Rhodospirillum rubrum ATCC 11170: one gene and its partner. The protein of the gene in region 1 interacts with the protein of each later gene in a pairwise test. Links are inferred from orthologs where the notes say so. Each region holds a gene or a part of one and is shown in the gene's direction. Other genes may lie near its edges.

The links.
Region 2: the proteins of grxD (region 1) and RRU_RS01080 interact in binary tests that used the Escherichia coli proteins (3 or more experiments, as listed by UniProt). The link is inferred for Rhodospirillum rubrum ATCC 11170 from one-to-one orthologs.

Annotation. Positions count from the first base shown.
Region 1 is NC_007643.1:830,322-835,403, reverse strand. Bases 32-3,009 are described here. They hold grxD (Grx4 family monothiol glutaredoxin), read left to right. Parts: upstream 32-1,344; coding sequence 1,345-1,674; downstream 1,675-3,009. Other genes in these bases: modB (molybdate ABC transporter permease subunit), read left to right, coding at 2,715-3,009; modA (molybdate ABC transporter substrate-binding protein), read left to right, coding at 1,866-2,642; rarD (EamA family transporter RarD), read left to right, coding at 339-1,259; RRU_RS03690 (BolA family protein), read left to right, coding at 47-280. In the rest of the region: more of modB, read left to right, coding at 3,010-3,407; modC (molybdenum ABC transporter ATP-binding protein), read left to right, coding at 3,411-4,523; rpsD (30S ribosomal protein S4), read right to left, coding at 4,680-5,082. UniProt on the Escherichia coli protein: Monothiol glutaredoxin involved in the biogenesis of iron-sulfur clusters.
Region 2 is NC_007643.1:249,330-259,079, reverse strand. The notes cover bases 3,719-6,550. They hold RRU_RS01080 (BolA family protein), read left to right. Parts: upstream 3,719-4,878; coding sequence 4,879-5,223; downstream 5,224-6,550. Other genes in these bases: RRU_RS01070 (VTT domain-containing protein), read left to right, coding at 6,021-6,550; RRU_RS01075 (hypothetical protein), read left to right, coding at 5,473-5,781; RRU_RS01085 (J domain-containing protein), read right to left, coding at 4,079-4,690; cobS (cobaltochelatase subunit CobS), read right to left, coding at 3,719-4,006. In the rest of the region: RRU_RS01100 (DEAD/DEAH box helicase), read right to left, coding at 1-1,046; RRU_RS01095 (cobaltochelatase CobT-related protein), read right to left, coding at 1,072-2,973; more of cobS, read right to left, coding at 3,017-3,718; more of RRU_RS01070, read left to right, coding at 6,551-8,432; RRU_RS01065 (endonuclease/exonuclease/phosphatase family protein), read left to right, coding at 8,429-9,223; RRU_RS01060 (restriction endonuclease), read right to left, coding at 9,403-9,750. UniProt on the Escherichia coli protein: Transcriptional regulator that plays an important role in general stress response. Has many effects on cell morphology, cell growth and cell division. Acts by regulating the transcription of many genes, including dacA (PBP-5), dacC (PBP-6), ampC and mreB.

The DNA of each region.
Region 1 (5,082 bases):
CTCTACTCTTGTTTTTTTTCCCCTCCCCCCGCAAGGAGCGCAGAGCATGGCGATGGAAGCCGGTCAGATCAAAACCCTGATCCAGGACGCTTTCCCCGACGCGGAGGTCACGATCGAAGATCTTCGCGGCGACGGCGACCACTATGCGGCCCAGGTCATCTCGGCCGCCTTCACCGGCAAGACCCGGGTGCAGCAGCACCAGATGGTCTATGACGCCCTGAAGGGCAAAATGGGCGGCGACTTGCACGCCCTCGCCCTGCAGACCAAGCCCAAGGACTGATCCCGGGACATCCCGGCCCGGGGTCTTATGGCCCACAGCCTGACGGATGAACGCGCCCATGGCCTCCCCCTCCCTGTCGCCTTCGCCCGCCGGGTCTTCGGCGCGGGGGGTGGCGGCCGCCCTTGGCGCCTATGGCGTCTGGGGCATCTCGCCGCTGTTTTTCAAAGCCGTCTCGGAAGTTTCGGCCCTGGAGATCCTCAGCCACCGCGTTCTCTGGGCGATGGTGGTGATGGGTATTACCCTGGGGCTGCGCGGCGAGTTGGCCGCCAGCTTGCGTTTCCTGGCCAATCGTCGCGTCTTCTTGCTGATGCTGGCGGCGACGGTGGCGATTTCCATCAACTGGCTGACCTTCATCCATGCCGCGACCTCCGGCCATGCCATGCAGGGCTCGCTCGGCTATTACATCTTTCCCTTGGTCACCGTGGTTCTGGGACGGCTGGTGCTCGGCGAGGAGATGAGCCGCCGCCAGGGGCTGGCCGTCGCCCTCGCCGCCGCCGGCGTCGGCATCGCCCTGTGGCGCACCGGATCGCTGCCGTGGATTTCGCTGACCCTGGCCTCAACCTTTGCCCTCTATGGCCTGATCCGCAAAACCGTATCGGTGCCGCCGCTGGCCGGGCTTTTCATCGAAGCCCTGCTGCTGTCGCCGGTGTTGATCGGCCTCCTCGCCTGGATCGAGCTCAAGGGCGGCGGTCTGGCCTTTTTCGATGGTCCTTGGGGGCGCAGCCTGTGGCTGATGGCGCTTGGCCCGCTGACCGCCGTACCGCTGTTCTTCTTCACCTGGGCGGCGCGCCGGCTGCGCCTGTCGACGCTGGGCGTCATCCAGTACACCAATCCGACCATCCAGTTCGCTTTGGCCGCCCTGGTCTTCAAGGAACCGGTGACGACGACCGAGCTTCTGACCTTCGGCTTCATCTGGGCCGGCGTCGCCCTTTACCTCTGGCCGGTCCGCAAAGACCCGCCGGCGCAGGAATACCCCTAAAAGGATTGGAATTGACAGCCGCCCTCCGGCCATCCCATATCGCGCCCAGGTTCCCCCCTCCGATCCCCTTTGAAAGGACTGCCCGATGAGCGTTCAGGACCGCATCAAAAGCGAAGTCGACGGCACCCCCGTCGTCCTGTTCATGAAGGGAACCCCGGCGTTTCCCCAATGCGGCTTTTCCGCCGCCGTCGTTCAGGTGCTCAACCACTACGGCGTCGCCTTCAAGGGCATCAACGTCCTTGAGGACGACGAAATCCGTCAGGGCATCAAGGAATTCGCTAATTGGCCGACCCTGCCGCAGCTTTATGTGAAGGGCGAGTTCGTTGGCGGCTGCGACATCGTGCGCGAAATGGCCGCCGATGGCGAACTGGCCACCCTGTTTGAAAAAAGCGGCATCCCGACCACCGCCGCCTGATCACAACAGTCCATCCTGGCCAAGACTATCAAAGGGTCGTCCCCGGCGGGCGGCCCTTTTGTTTGAGCCGACCGCGCCACGACCGGGGCGCATTGACCCCTTCCCCCATATCTTGTATCCCATGACGCATAAGCACGGCTTTGCACAAGGGCTCGAAGAGCCTGTCATCTCGGGAAAAGGGGATCCCCTCCATGCATATCGGTTCCTTGCGCGGTCTTCTCGCGGCGGGTTCGCTCGCCCTCGTCCTGGCGGCCCCGGCGGCCCAGGCCGAAGAGCTTACCGTCTTCGCCGCCGCCTCGACCACCAATGCCCTGACCGACATCATCGCCCTGTTCAACGACACCGGCGCCGGTCCGGCCGTGGCCTCCTTCGCCTCGTCCTCGACCCTGGCCAAGCAGATCGAGCAAGGCGCGCCGGCCGGCGTTTTCCTGTCGGCCGACCAGAAGTGGATGGATTACCTTGATGAAAAGGGGCTGATCGCCAAGGACAGCCGCGCCGATCTGCTTGGCAACCGTCTGGCGCTGATCGCCCCGGCCAATTCAACGCTCAAGGTGGCCGAGGTCTCCTCCAAGACCGACTTCCCGGCCCTGCTCGGCGAGGGCCGGCTGGCCGTCGGCGATCCCGACCATGTGCCCGTGGGCATCTACACCAAAGAGGCCTTCACCAAGCTCGGCCTGTGGGACGGCGTGGCGAACAAGCTCGCCCCGGCCAATGACGTGCGCGGCGCCCTGACCTTCGTCGAACGGGGCGAAAGCCCGCTGGGCGTCGTCTATTCCACCGATTCCGCCGTCAGCGAGAAGGTCAAGACCCTGGCCCTGCTGCCCGAATCCTCGCATAAGCCGGTCACCTATCCGGTGGCGACGGTTAAGGCCAAGGACACCAAGACCGCCCGCGCCTTCGTTGACTTCCTCAAGGGCGCCAAGGCCAAGGCGGTTTTCGAGCGCTACGGCTTCCAAGTCAAACCCTGATCCTGCTACAAGGCCCAAGGCAGCGAAGGCCTTTCGCCGCCTTGGGCTTGTCGCGACGAGGTGGCCTTTTCCATGCCCTTGCTGACCCCCGCCGAAACCGACGCCCTGATGCTCAGCCTCAAGGTGTCCACCTGGGGCATCGCCGGCAGTCTGCCCCTGGGCATCGCCTTCGCTTGGCTGCTGGCGCGGCGGACGTTTCCCGGTAAGACCATCCTCGATGGCCTTATCCACCTACCTTTGGTGCTGCCGCCGGTGGTCATCGGCTATCTGTTGCTGGTCACCCTGGGACGCAACGGCGCGGTCGGCGCCCTGCTCTATGACTGGTTCGGCCTGACCCTGGCCTTCACCTGGCGCGGGGCGGCGGTGGCTTCGGCGGTGATCGCCTTTCCGCTGATGGTCCAGGCGATCCGCCTGTCGATCGAAGGCGTCGATCGCGGCCTGGAATCGGCGGCGCGCACCCTGGGCGCCGGCCCCTTGCGCACCTTCTTCACCGTGACCCTGCCGCTGGTCGCCCCGGGGATTCTGACCGGGGTGATCCTGGGCTTCGCGCGCTGCCTAGGGGAATTCGGCGCCACCATCACCTTCGTGTCCAATATCCCCGGCCAGACCCGCACCCTGCCGCTCGCCCTTTATACCCAGACCCAGATTCCCAACGGCGAGGTGGCGGCCGGGCGCCTGTGCCTGATCTCGATCACTGTCGCGATGATCGCCCTTCTCGCCTCGGAATTCCTGTCGCGGCGGGTCAACCGGATCATTCAAGGGTAGGTCATGCTTGATATCGATGTCCTTCGCCAGCAGGGCGCCCTGCGCCTGTCGATCGCCTTTCGCGCCGGCAAGGGGGTGACGGCGCTGTTTGGCCGTTCGGGCGCGGGCAAGACCTCGGTGATCAGCATGGTGGCCGGGCTGTCGCGTCCCGATGGCGGCCGCATCGTCGTTGACGACCGCGTGCTGTTTGACGGGGCCAAGGGCATCGATCTCGCCCCGGAAAAGCGCCGCGTCGGCTATGTCTTCCAGGAGGGGCGGCTGTTCCCCCACCTTACCGTGCGCCAGAATCTGGCCTTTGGCATGAACCGGGTGCCCGCCGCCGAACGCTATGTCGGCGAAGACGATGTGGTTGACTTGCTCGGCATCAGTGCCCTGCTCGACCGCCGGCCGGCCAAGCTGTCAGGGGGCGAGAAGCAGCGGGTGGCGATCGGCCGCGCCCTGCTGGCCAGCCCGCGCATCTTGCTGATGGACGAACCCTTGGCCTCGCTCGACGCCCAGCGCAAGGACGAGGTGCTGCCCTTCATCGCCCGCCTGCCCCGGCGGTTTTCCATCCCCATCCTCTACGTCAGCCACGCCATGGACGAGGTGCTGCGGCTGGCCGATACCCTGGTGCTGATCGCCGAGGGACAGGTGGCGGCCAGCGGACCGCTGGAAGAGGTTCTGGCCCGCCCCGACATCCCGGATTTCGCCGCCCAGCGCGATGCCGGGGCGGTGGTCGCCGCCAAGGTCGCCGGCCGCGACATCCCCTTTGGCGCCACCTTGCTCGATACCCCGGCCGGGCTGCTGCGCACCCGCCCCATTGACCTGCCGCTGGGCACCAAGGTGCGGGTGCGCATCGCCGCCGCCGATATCTCGCTGGCCCTGGAGCGGCCGCGCATGGTCTCGGTGCAAAACATCCTGGCCGCGACCATCCTGGCCATCGGCGAGCCCGAAGACGGCCGACTGTCCGTCGATCTGGACGCTGGGCCCCCCGGCGGCCCGCCCTGCCGGCTATGGGCCAGCATCACCGCCCGCGCCCGCCATGACCTGGGGCTGGTCCCCGGACTGCGGGTCCATGCCCTGATCAAGGCGATGTCGCTGCTGCGCGACGAACTGGTCGAGCATTCGCCGCATTAGGGTCTTAACAGCAAGCACATCGTCGCCGCCGCTCTCGGACACCACGCCCCAGCGTAAAGGCGGCCCGAGAAAAAGGGGCAAGATCATAGCAAAACGGCCCCACCCAAAAGGGTGGAGCCGTCGCATAAACCATGTGGAAAACCGGCGGAAGCCGACTTAGCGGGAGTAGAACTCGACCACCAGGTTCGGTTCCATCTGCACCGGATAGGGCACGTCTTCCAGCTTGGGAGCGCGCAGGAAGGTTCCCTTGGCGTGCGCCAGATCCATGGTGATGTATTCGGGAATGTCGCGCTCGTGGGACTGCAGGGCCTCGAGGATGAGGGGCATCTGCCGGGACTTTTCCTTGACCTCGATCACGTCGCCTTCCTGCACCCGGTAGGAGGCCACCGAAACGCGGCGACCGTTCACCAGGATATGGCCGTGGTTGATGATCTGACGGCTGGAGAACACGGTCGGCACGATCTTCATACGATAGACCACGGCGTCGAGGCGGGTCTCAAGGATGGAGATCAGGTTCTCGGAGGTGTCGCCACGACGGCTGGAGGCTTCCTCGTAGTAC
Region 2 (9,750 bases), 580 kb from region 1 along the record:
GCGTCGTCCGGATCGGTCCGTGTCGGGGCCTCGACAGCCTCGCCGTCGAGAGCCCCGATCTCGGGGATAGCAGGCTGGGCGATATAGGGTTGGCCGATATCGGGCTGGGCAGTCTCGGGATCAGCGGCCTCGGGCGCCATCGCCTCGGGCTCGATCGCCGGTCTCTGCCAGCCCTCGCCATCCGAACGCCAGACCAGCTTGGCCCGGCGCGCCGCGCCCGGATAAAGCGTCGGACCATCGGGGCCGCCCCACCGGCAGCGGCCGCTGGCCACCATCGCCGCGAACAACTCGCTGCCGCTGATCTGGGGCAACAGCAGGGCGTTGCCGCCCCCGGGGGCGCGCAAGGCCGCCAGACGCGGCACCAGGGCCAAATCGCTGGGCCGCAGATAGGCCGGGCGGGCCGGCGAGCGCACCAGGGCGTCGGCCGACAGGATGCGGCGCTCAACGCTCGACATCTGGCCGTCCTTGAGCACGGCGATCGACCACAAGGTCACTTCGATCTCGGCGCTGACCCGCCCCCCGCCCCGGCTCTCGCTCCGGCCCTCGCCATTTTGCGGAACGCCGCCTTCCCCCTGGGGGCCGACCACATAGATCAAGCGGTGGCGGATCGCCGGCGGATAGGCCTCCGGATCGCCGACCTCCTCGAAGCCGGCGACGGCGGCGATCCATTCGGCGAGAGCGGGATCAAGGGTCGGTTCGCTGACCGCCGCCTGGGCCGGCCGCGCCCCGAAGGACCCATCCCAAGCCGGAACCACCGGTTCGGCCTCGCGGGCCAGGGTTAATAAAACGGCGGCGACATGCTTGCAGGCGAAGCCGACCGGGCAGGAGCAATAGCCAACGATCGACAGACCGCCCAGGCCGTTCTCAAGCGTAATCGTTTGCACATAGCGCCGCCCGGCCGAGCCGGCGACCTGACCGGAAATCTCGTCGTCGGCCACCCATTCGGCTTTAAGCACCCGCCCGTCTTTCAGGTACTCCTCGCCGCGCTGAAAATCCTTCGGCGCCAGCCGGGCCCGAATGAGATCGGCCGTCAGAAAACCCGGCATTGTCCGTCTCCGCGAAAAAAAAGGGTCAAAGGGCCAGCCGGTCGGCCTTGCGCCAACGGCGGTTCGGCGCGGAGGGCTCTTCGAACAATTCGAGAAGCTGGCGCATCATGGTGCCGCCCAGGTCCTCGGGATCATTGATGGTGACCGCCCGCTGATAATAGCGGGTGACATCGTGACCGATGCCGATGGCGACCAATTGGGCCGGCGAGCGATCCTGGATCAGGGCGATGACCTCGCGCAGATGCTTTTCCAGGTAATTGCCCGTATTGGCCGAAAGCGTGCTGTCGTCGACCGGGGCGCCATCGGAGATCACCATCAGGATACGCCGGGCTTCCGGCCGGCCGACCAACCGGCTATGGGCCCACAGCAAGGCCTCGCCATCGATATTTTCCTTGAGGATGCCTTCCTTGAGCATCAATCCCAAGGCCCGGCGGGCCCGCCGCCAGGGCACATCGGCTTCCTTATAGATGATATGGCGCAGATCGTTCAGCCGTCCGGGAAGCGGTGGCTTGCCCGCCGCCACCCAGTCCTCGCGGGCCTTGCCGCCCTTCCAGGCGCTGGTGGTGAAGCCCAGGATCTCGACCTTGACCCCGCAGCGCTCCAGGGTGCGCGCCAGGATATCGGCGCTGACGGCGGCCACCGAAATCGGCCTGCCGCGCATCGAGCCGGAGTTATCGATCAACAGGCTGACCACCGTATCGCGGAACTCCATCTCCTTTTCCTGCTTGTAGGACAAGGTATAGGTGGGGTTGGCGACCATGCGGGCCAGCCGGCTGACATCAAGCAAGCCTTCTTCCAGGTCGAATTCCCAGCTACGGGTCTGCTGGGCCATCAGTCGGCGCTGCAAGCGGTTGGCGATGCGCGTCACCACGCCTTGAAGCGGCGAAAGCTGCATATCAAGCTGGGCGCGCAGGCGGGTCAGTTCTTCGGGATCGCACAGATCCAGGGCGCCAACCACCTGATCATGGGTGCGGCTGAACACCTTGTAGCGGTCGACGTCGTCGTCCTCGTCGACCGAATTGCGCCGGCGCGACGGATCGCCCTCGCCAGCCGGATCCTCGCCGCCCTCGCCGGGCAGGGTCGCCTGCTGGGCGGAGCCCTCTTCCTCGCCCTCGCCGCTTTCCCCCTCGCCCGGCGCCATCTGCATGTCGCTTTCCGGACCGGGGCTTGAAATCCCCTCGGGCGGGCTGTCCTCGGCCCCTTCGCCAGCTTCGGGCTCGCTCTCGCCGCTGCGGGTTTCGTCATCGGAGCGGTCGGCCTGGGTCGGATCGAAATCCTCCAGGCCCATTTCATCGAGCAATTCGCGGGTCGAGCGGGCGAAGCGCTTCTGATCGCCCACTTCGGCGATCATCCGCTCCAGCGCCGCCTGGGCGGACTCGGGCAGCACCTGACGGGCCAGATCGAGCACATGACGGGTCACCGGCCCGGGCGCGACCTTGCCAAAGCGTTCCAGAGCCAACAGGCGCACCGCCTCGCCCAAGGGGATCTGACCGGGATCGGTGGCCTTGTCATAGCCTTCGCCGGCCAGCCGTTCTTCGACCGCCCCAGCGATATTGGCCGCCACCCCGGCCATCCGCCCCGCCCCCAGGGTTTCATAGCGCGCCTGTTCCAGGGCGGAAAACACCTCGCGGGCTTCGATCCCGGTCGGTTCCAGCCCGGCCTGGATGGTGATGTCGTGGTGGCGCAGTTTCAGGGCCAGACTGTCGGCGGTGCCGCGCAGCCGGGTGATCTGTCCGGGATCGAGCTTGCGCGGCGGCAGGGGCAGACGGGCCTGCCCGCCGATCAGCGCCGCCCCGCCCGGGGTATAAGACACCACCAGCCCCGGCCGCCCGGCCACGGCGCGCAGCGTCGCCGAGGTGACGTTTTTCAAGGCTTCCTGCGGCTCGTTCGCCCGGCCGCCGGCACCGGGCACCGGAATACGCGTCATCGCTTCGATCCGTCCCTGACCTGTCGCCGCCCCGCGCCGCGCCTCACAGGAAGGCGGTGCGGAAGGCCGCACTCTCGGGGAGCTCCTTACCAAAGCACCGCTGATAATACTCGGCGATGATCGGACGTTCGGTCTCGTCGCATTTGTTCAGGAAGGTCACGCGGAAGGCGAAGGCGTCATCGCCAAAGATGGTGGCGTTCTCGGCCCAGGTCAGCACGGTGCGCGGCGACATCACGGTCGAGATATCGCCGTTGATGAAGCCGCTGCGCGACAGATCGGCCACGCCGACCATGGCGTTGATCTTGGCCCGGCCTTCGGGGGTGTCGTATTCGGGACGCTTGGCCAGGGCGATCCCCACCTCCACGTCGTGCTCCAGGTAATTCAGCGTGGCGACGATGTTCCAGCGGTCCATCTGCCCCTGATTGATCTGCTGGGTGCCGTGATAAAGCCCGGTGGTATCGCCCAGGCCAACCGTATTGGCGGTGGCGAACAGACGGAAATAGGGGTGGGGGCGGATCACCTTGTTCTGATCGAGCAGGGTCAACCGGCCTTCGACCTCGAGCACCCGCTGGATGACGAACATCACATCGGCCCGCCCGGCGTCGTATTCGTCAAAGGTCAGGGCGATCGGCCGCTGCAGACACCAGGGGAGGATTCCCTCGCGGAATTCCGTAACCTGCAGCCCGTCGCGCAAAACGATGGCATCCTTGCCGACCAGATCGATGCGGCTGACGTGGCTGTCAAGATTGACGCGGATGCACGGCCAGTTGAGGCGCGAGGCGATCTGCTCGATATGGGTGGATTTGCCGGTGCCGTGATAGCCCTGGATCATCACCCGGCGATTGAAGGCGAACCCGGCGAGAACGGCCAAAGTGGTGTCGCGGTCGAAGCAATAGGCGTCGTCGCGATCGGGAACGTGCTCGGACACCTCGGTGAAGGCCGGCACGGTCAGATCGGACTCGATACCGAACACGTCCCGCACGGAAACCTGGGTGTCGGGTTTATCAACGGGATACTCAGCAGCGACGTCCATGGACTTCCTCGTTCTCAGGCAAACGGCTTGGTGATGAAAAAGCGGACCGCACAGGGGCGGCCGGGCAGAATGTCACGCGTTCAGGACGTTGACCAGCACGTGATAGGCTTCGTTGACTATCTTGAAACGCTCCTCGGAGTCCTTGTCCCCGCCGTTGGCGTCGGGGTGATAGCGTTTGACCAAGACCTTGTAGCGGCTTTTCAGTCCGTCCAGGGTCAGGGGTTCTTCAAGATCAAGCACCCGCATCGCCCGGGCGCGCGGCCCATCCTCGCGGTAGCGGGCGCCCTCGCGCGAGACCCGGGCGCGGGCGGCCTCGCCGTTTTGTTCCTCGAACAGGCCAAAGGGGTCGGCGAAAGGCGACTCCGTTCCGGGACGGGCGTTGACGGCGCGTTCGCCCAGCGGCCAAGTCGGGCGGTTCCACACCGTGGAATGGCGGATCTCCCGCTCGATCTCGGCCTCGCTCATGGCGCCATAATAATTCCATGTGCGATTATAGTCCTGCACGTGAACAAGACAGAACCAGTAATACTCGCGCAGGCCGCGATCCTTGGGGGCGCGGTAGAGCCCCTCGGCGCCACACCCCGCGTGATCACAACGGCGCGGCGCCAGCCCCGGGCCGTTCGCAAAGCCATCAAGGGGGGGGGACGGCGCGGTGCTTTTTGCGGCCGCCGCGTCCAATGCCATCGCTCTGTGTCATGACGGTGCCTACTATGGGGGCCCAACCGGCGCAAGGCAAGCCATCGACCGCCCTTGACAGGGAGCGCGCCCGCCCCCCAATCGACACCACACCCGGGTAACACCCCTCCCGGGTGACGGCCCGCCCCCCGGCCCCAACCGATCCCCGCCCCCGTCCGATCGCAAGGAAATCCGCCATGACCCTCGCCGCCCCGTCCTCCGCCACCCCGATCCGTGACCGCCTGGAAAGCAAGCTGCGGGCCGGTCTCGCCCCCGAAACCCTGATCATTCGCGATGACTCGCGCAAGCATGCCGGCCATGGCGATCGCCTCGCCGCCCTCGCCCCGGCCGATCAGGGCGGCCATGCGCCGATCGACGGCGCCGGCGAGACCCATTTCAGCCTCGACATCGTTTCGGCGCGCTTTTCCGGGATGTCGCGCTTGGAGCGCCAGCGTCTGGTCAACGCCTTGGTGGCCGAGGAACTGCGCGAGCGCGTGCATGCCCTGTCGCTGCGCTGCCGCAGTCCCGAAGAGCAGGCCTGACCGTCACCCGTTTTGCTGCGAGATGATCCAAGGGTTCCGCTTTGCTTCGCAATCCGCGAAACGTGCCGGCTCCGCAACGGCTGGTCTGCTTCAGGTGCTTTCTTGGCAAAATCCGGCAAGCCCTTGCCCTATGAGACCTTTCTGTCCGCCCGTAGTAATCGCGCCCCGACTGGTACGGTTCTTGCCATAAGGGAGTGAACCAAGGCCGTTCCCCGGCGAGCGGGGCGGAGAGCGCAAGGAACCCAATCGATGTCGGATAAATCCTCCCTGTCAGGTGCAGCCCGGGTTTTGGTGGTCAGCGAAGACGACAAGGTTCTTCGTCTGGCCGAAGCGGAATTATGCGATCGCTTTTCCGTTTTCACCGCCAATGAGGTTGCCGGCGCCCTGCGCCTGCTTGAAGAAGAAGGCCCCTTCGCCGCCGTTCTGACCGATCAGGCCAGCCGCGCCACCACCATCGACGGCATCTTGCCCGAACTGATCGGCCGTCATCCCGGCACGGCGCTGATGTTGCTCGACGCCACCTCGACCCGCGCCCCCCATGGCGTCACGGTTCACTAACGACCGCCTTGAAACGGAAGCCTTCACAAGGCAGACCGACTTCTGAAGGCCTCCGTTTTCGCCTCTGGCGTGGCGTGCGAAGAAGCCCCCCCGCGCTTTTCCGCCCGCCACGCCCGCCGTTCCCCTTGGCCGTGAGCCTTGGGCTTTCGGAACTCCGCCCCTCCCCGCACGTTTGGCCTTAAAGGGAGGGTGCGGCGTTCCGGCCGGCCTCCCGCCCGAAAGCCCAGGCGGAGACGGCCATGATCACCCCCCCCCTTGCTGCCAGCCCCCCCCGTACCGCCGAAGACCAAGAGCCCCCCCCCTTCCGCCTGCCCGGGGACGCGGTCTGGCGACGGGCCCATGCCGATCGCTGCGCCATTCTCATCGATGGCGAGGCGTATTTCTCGGCCCTGCGCCAAGCGGTGATCGCGGCGCGCCGCGAGGTGCTGATCATCGCCTGGGAACTGCATTCCAAGGTCGATTTGCTGCGCGATGTCGAAATCGACGACCAGGGTTTGGCCGCCGACGGCTGGCCCGTCGCCCTCCAGCCACTGCTGCTGGCCGCCCTGGAACGCAATCCCGATTTGCATATTCACATCGTGCTGTGGCGGGTGGCCGTGCTGTTCCTGCTTGAACGCGAGGTCCCCTTCGATCTGCCCAAGCTGTGGGCCTGTCATCCGCGCCTGCATTTCGTTGAGGACGGCGATCTGCCGGCCCTGGCCAGCCATCACCAGAAGATCGTCGCCATCGATGGCCGCTTGGCCTTCAGCGGCGGTCTCGACCTCACCACCTCGCGCTGGGACACATCGCGCCATCTCGCCCATGATCCGCGCCGGGTGAACCCGGACGGCGCCTTTGGCCGACCCTGGCACGATGTGCAGGTCATGGTCGATGGCGACGCCGCCCGCGCCCTGACCGAGATCGCCCGCCGCCGCTGGGAGCGGGCCACCGCCGAGCCCTTGCCCGCCCACGACATCCTCCCCGCGCCGGCCGAGGCCGTTTCCGATCCCTGGCCGGCCGCTATCGCGCCGGACTTCACCGATATCGCGGTGTCGATCGCCCGCACCGAACACGAATACGCCGGCCGCTCCGAGGTCCGCGAAGTCGAAGCCGGCTTTATCGCCACCTTGGAAAACGCCCGCGACTGGCTGTTCATCGAGCAGCAGTATCTGACCAGCGAGGCGGTCGGCGCCGTTCTCGAACGCCGCCTTGCCGAGGAGGACGGCCCGGAGGTCGTGATCATCCTGCCCCAAGGGTCGGATGGCCCGGCCCAGCAGGCGATCATGGACAAGGGCCGCGACGACATGCTCGACCGCCTGCGCGCGGCCGATCGCCATGGCCGTTTCGCCGCCTATTGGCCGATCGCCCGCGACAGCGACGAAGGACCGAACGGGGCGGAGAACGCCGAGGCCGCCGACCCCACCGATCCAACCGATCCGCCGGCCGAGCCCGAGGGCCGGGGCGTTTACGTTCATTGCAAGGTGATGATCGCCGACGGCACCAGCCTGCGCATCGGATCGGCCAATATGGCCAACCGCTCGATGGGCCTCGACACCGAATGCGACGTTATTTTGGAAGACGACGGCACCGCTGACTTCCACGCCAAGCTTTTTGCTTTGGCCTGTCGGCTGGCGGGCGATCTGCTCGGCCTTGATGCCCAGACGGTGGCGGCGCGGATCGAGGCCGAGGGCTCGTGGATCAAGGCGATCGAGGCCCTGCGCGACAAGCCCGGCAACACCTTGCTGCCCTTCACCCACCGCACCCCCACCTTGCTTGCCGACCTCGCCCCCGATCTTCGCCTGTGCGATCCCGACCGGCCGCTTGATCCCGACACGGCGGCGGCCATGCTGATCGCGCCGTCGATCGAAGAACTGCCGCCGGCCCCGCCGCCCGATCCTTCCGGCGGACGCAAGCGCCGCAAGGCGTGGCTGGCCCTGGCGGCGGTGGTGGCGGTGGGCGGCGCCCTGGGGCTGGCCTGGACCAATCCCGATCTGCTGAAATGGGCCGATCCCCATCGCCTGCTTGATGCCCTGGGATCGTGGACCAGCTCGCCCTTCGCGCCGTTGGTCGCCGTGCTTGGCATCGTCGCCCTGGGACTGGTCGGCTTTCCGGTGATGGTGATGATTCTCGGCACCGGCATGGCCTTTGATCCGTGGATCGCCCTGATCGTCAATCTTCTGGGGGTCGGCGCCAGCGCCTCGCTGTTGTTCCTGATCGGCCGCATGGCCGGCCGCGACGCCATCGAGCGCTTCGGCGGCCGGGCGATTCCGGCGCTCAGCCAGCGCTTGGCCAAACAGGGGGCGGCCACCGTGGCGGCGCTGCGCAATGTGCCGGTGATGCCCTTCACCCTGGTCAATCTGGTGTGCGGCGCCACCCATATCCGCTTTCGCGATTATCTGGTCGGCACCCTCCTGGGGATGGCTCCGGGCATCGCCGCCCTGTCGTTCCTGGGCGAGCGGGTCGCCGCCAGCTTGCGCGACCCCACCTGGGGCAGCTTGCTCGCCCTGGCCGGGGTCGGCATCACCACGGCGGTGCTCGCCCATGCCCTGCAGCGCTGGGCCGAAAAGCGCGAGAAGACCTCGGGCAAGCCGGCGGGAGAGACCGGGACGACCGCCGAGCCGGAGACCCGATCAGACGCGGCAGCCCGACCGGCCGCCCGCCCGGCGGAATGACGCTCCATCAGCCCAGTCCCCTGGTCCCGCACAGCACGTCAACGAGCGAGGGGTTCGCCGGTTCGATCGCCCTTCGCGTCGTCTGCTGGAACCTTCATGGCTGCGTCGGCACCGACCGCCGCCGCGATCCGTCGCGGGTGGCCAAGGCCCTGGCGGTGCTGTCGCCCGATGTCGTAGGCCTGCAAGAGGTCGATCTGCGCCGCCATCCCGGCGAGGCCGAGGATCCGCTGACGTTGATCGCCCGCGCCACCGGCATGCGCGCCGTCCATTCGCCAACGCTCAAACGCGACGGCGGCGCCTATGGCAACGCCATTCTCAGCCGCTGGCCGGTGGTCGCCGCCCTGCCGCTGGATCTATCCGTTCCCGGATGCGAACCGCGCCGGGCGATGGACGCCACCCTCGAGCATCCGGCCGGCCCGCTGCGGGTGATGGTCACCCACCTCGGCCTGGGCCGCAAGGAGCGGCGCTGGCAGGTCGGCCGGCTGGGCGAACGCCTGTCGCGACCGCTGGCCGGCGCCGACGGCCGCGACGCCCATCATCCGCTGATCCTGATGGGCGATTTCAACGAATGGCTGCCCTGGGGGCAAACGGCGGTGGCCGGCTTGAAGACGTGGTTCGACGCCGATTGCTCGCGCCGCACCTTCCCCAGCTGGCTGCCGATCCTGCGCCTCGACCGCCTGCTGGTGCGCCCCTCCCCCCGCCGCCTGACCCCCTGGCCAACCCTGCCCCAAGGCCAAGGCATCCGCCGCGCCTCCGACCACCTGCCCTTGGTCGTCGACCTGGAGTTTTAAGGGACGGCGGGCATGCGAAAAAGGCGCCCGGCTTTCGCGGACCGCCTTGAGGTTGTTCGGGTCTGGTTGCGGGCGCACAAAACTACCGATATCGGCATTCGCTTCAAGTCGCGGTTTAAAAGGACAAGTTCCGATAGCTTATTGGGCCAAGACTTGTTCAACGCCGCAGAACGATAACCTTAATCACAGAGATTGAAATGCACGGGCTCGCCGTTCCAAGCCCTGAATAAATCATGCCCGTTCCAGTACCTCACCTTTCCGTCGCTCACCGACCGCTTCGCGCGGAACACGTTATCCGCTGTCAGGCCCTCTAGGCATTTAGAGCCTATGTCAGGCACTTCAAAACCCTCCTGCCAGTAACCGGAGATCGTTCGCGAAGGAATCCCCATTAACAGGGCTGCGTACTTCGTTTCCTTTAGCACAACCGCGAACTGGTTCGTGATGACCGAGTAGCCAGTACGAGCGTAGACTATGCGGGAATCTTTCGACGAAAGATTCTGAAGCAAGTACGATACTGCTGATGGCGC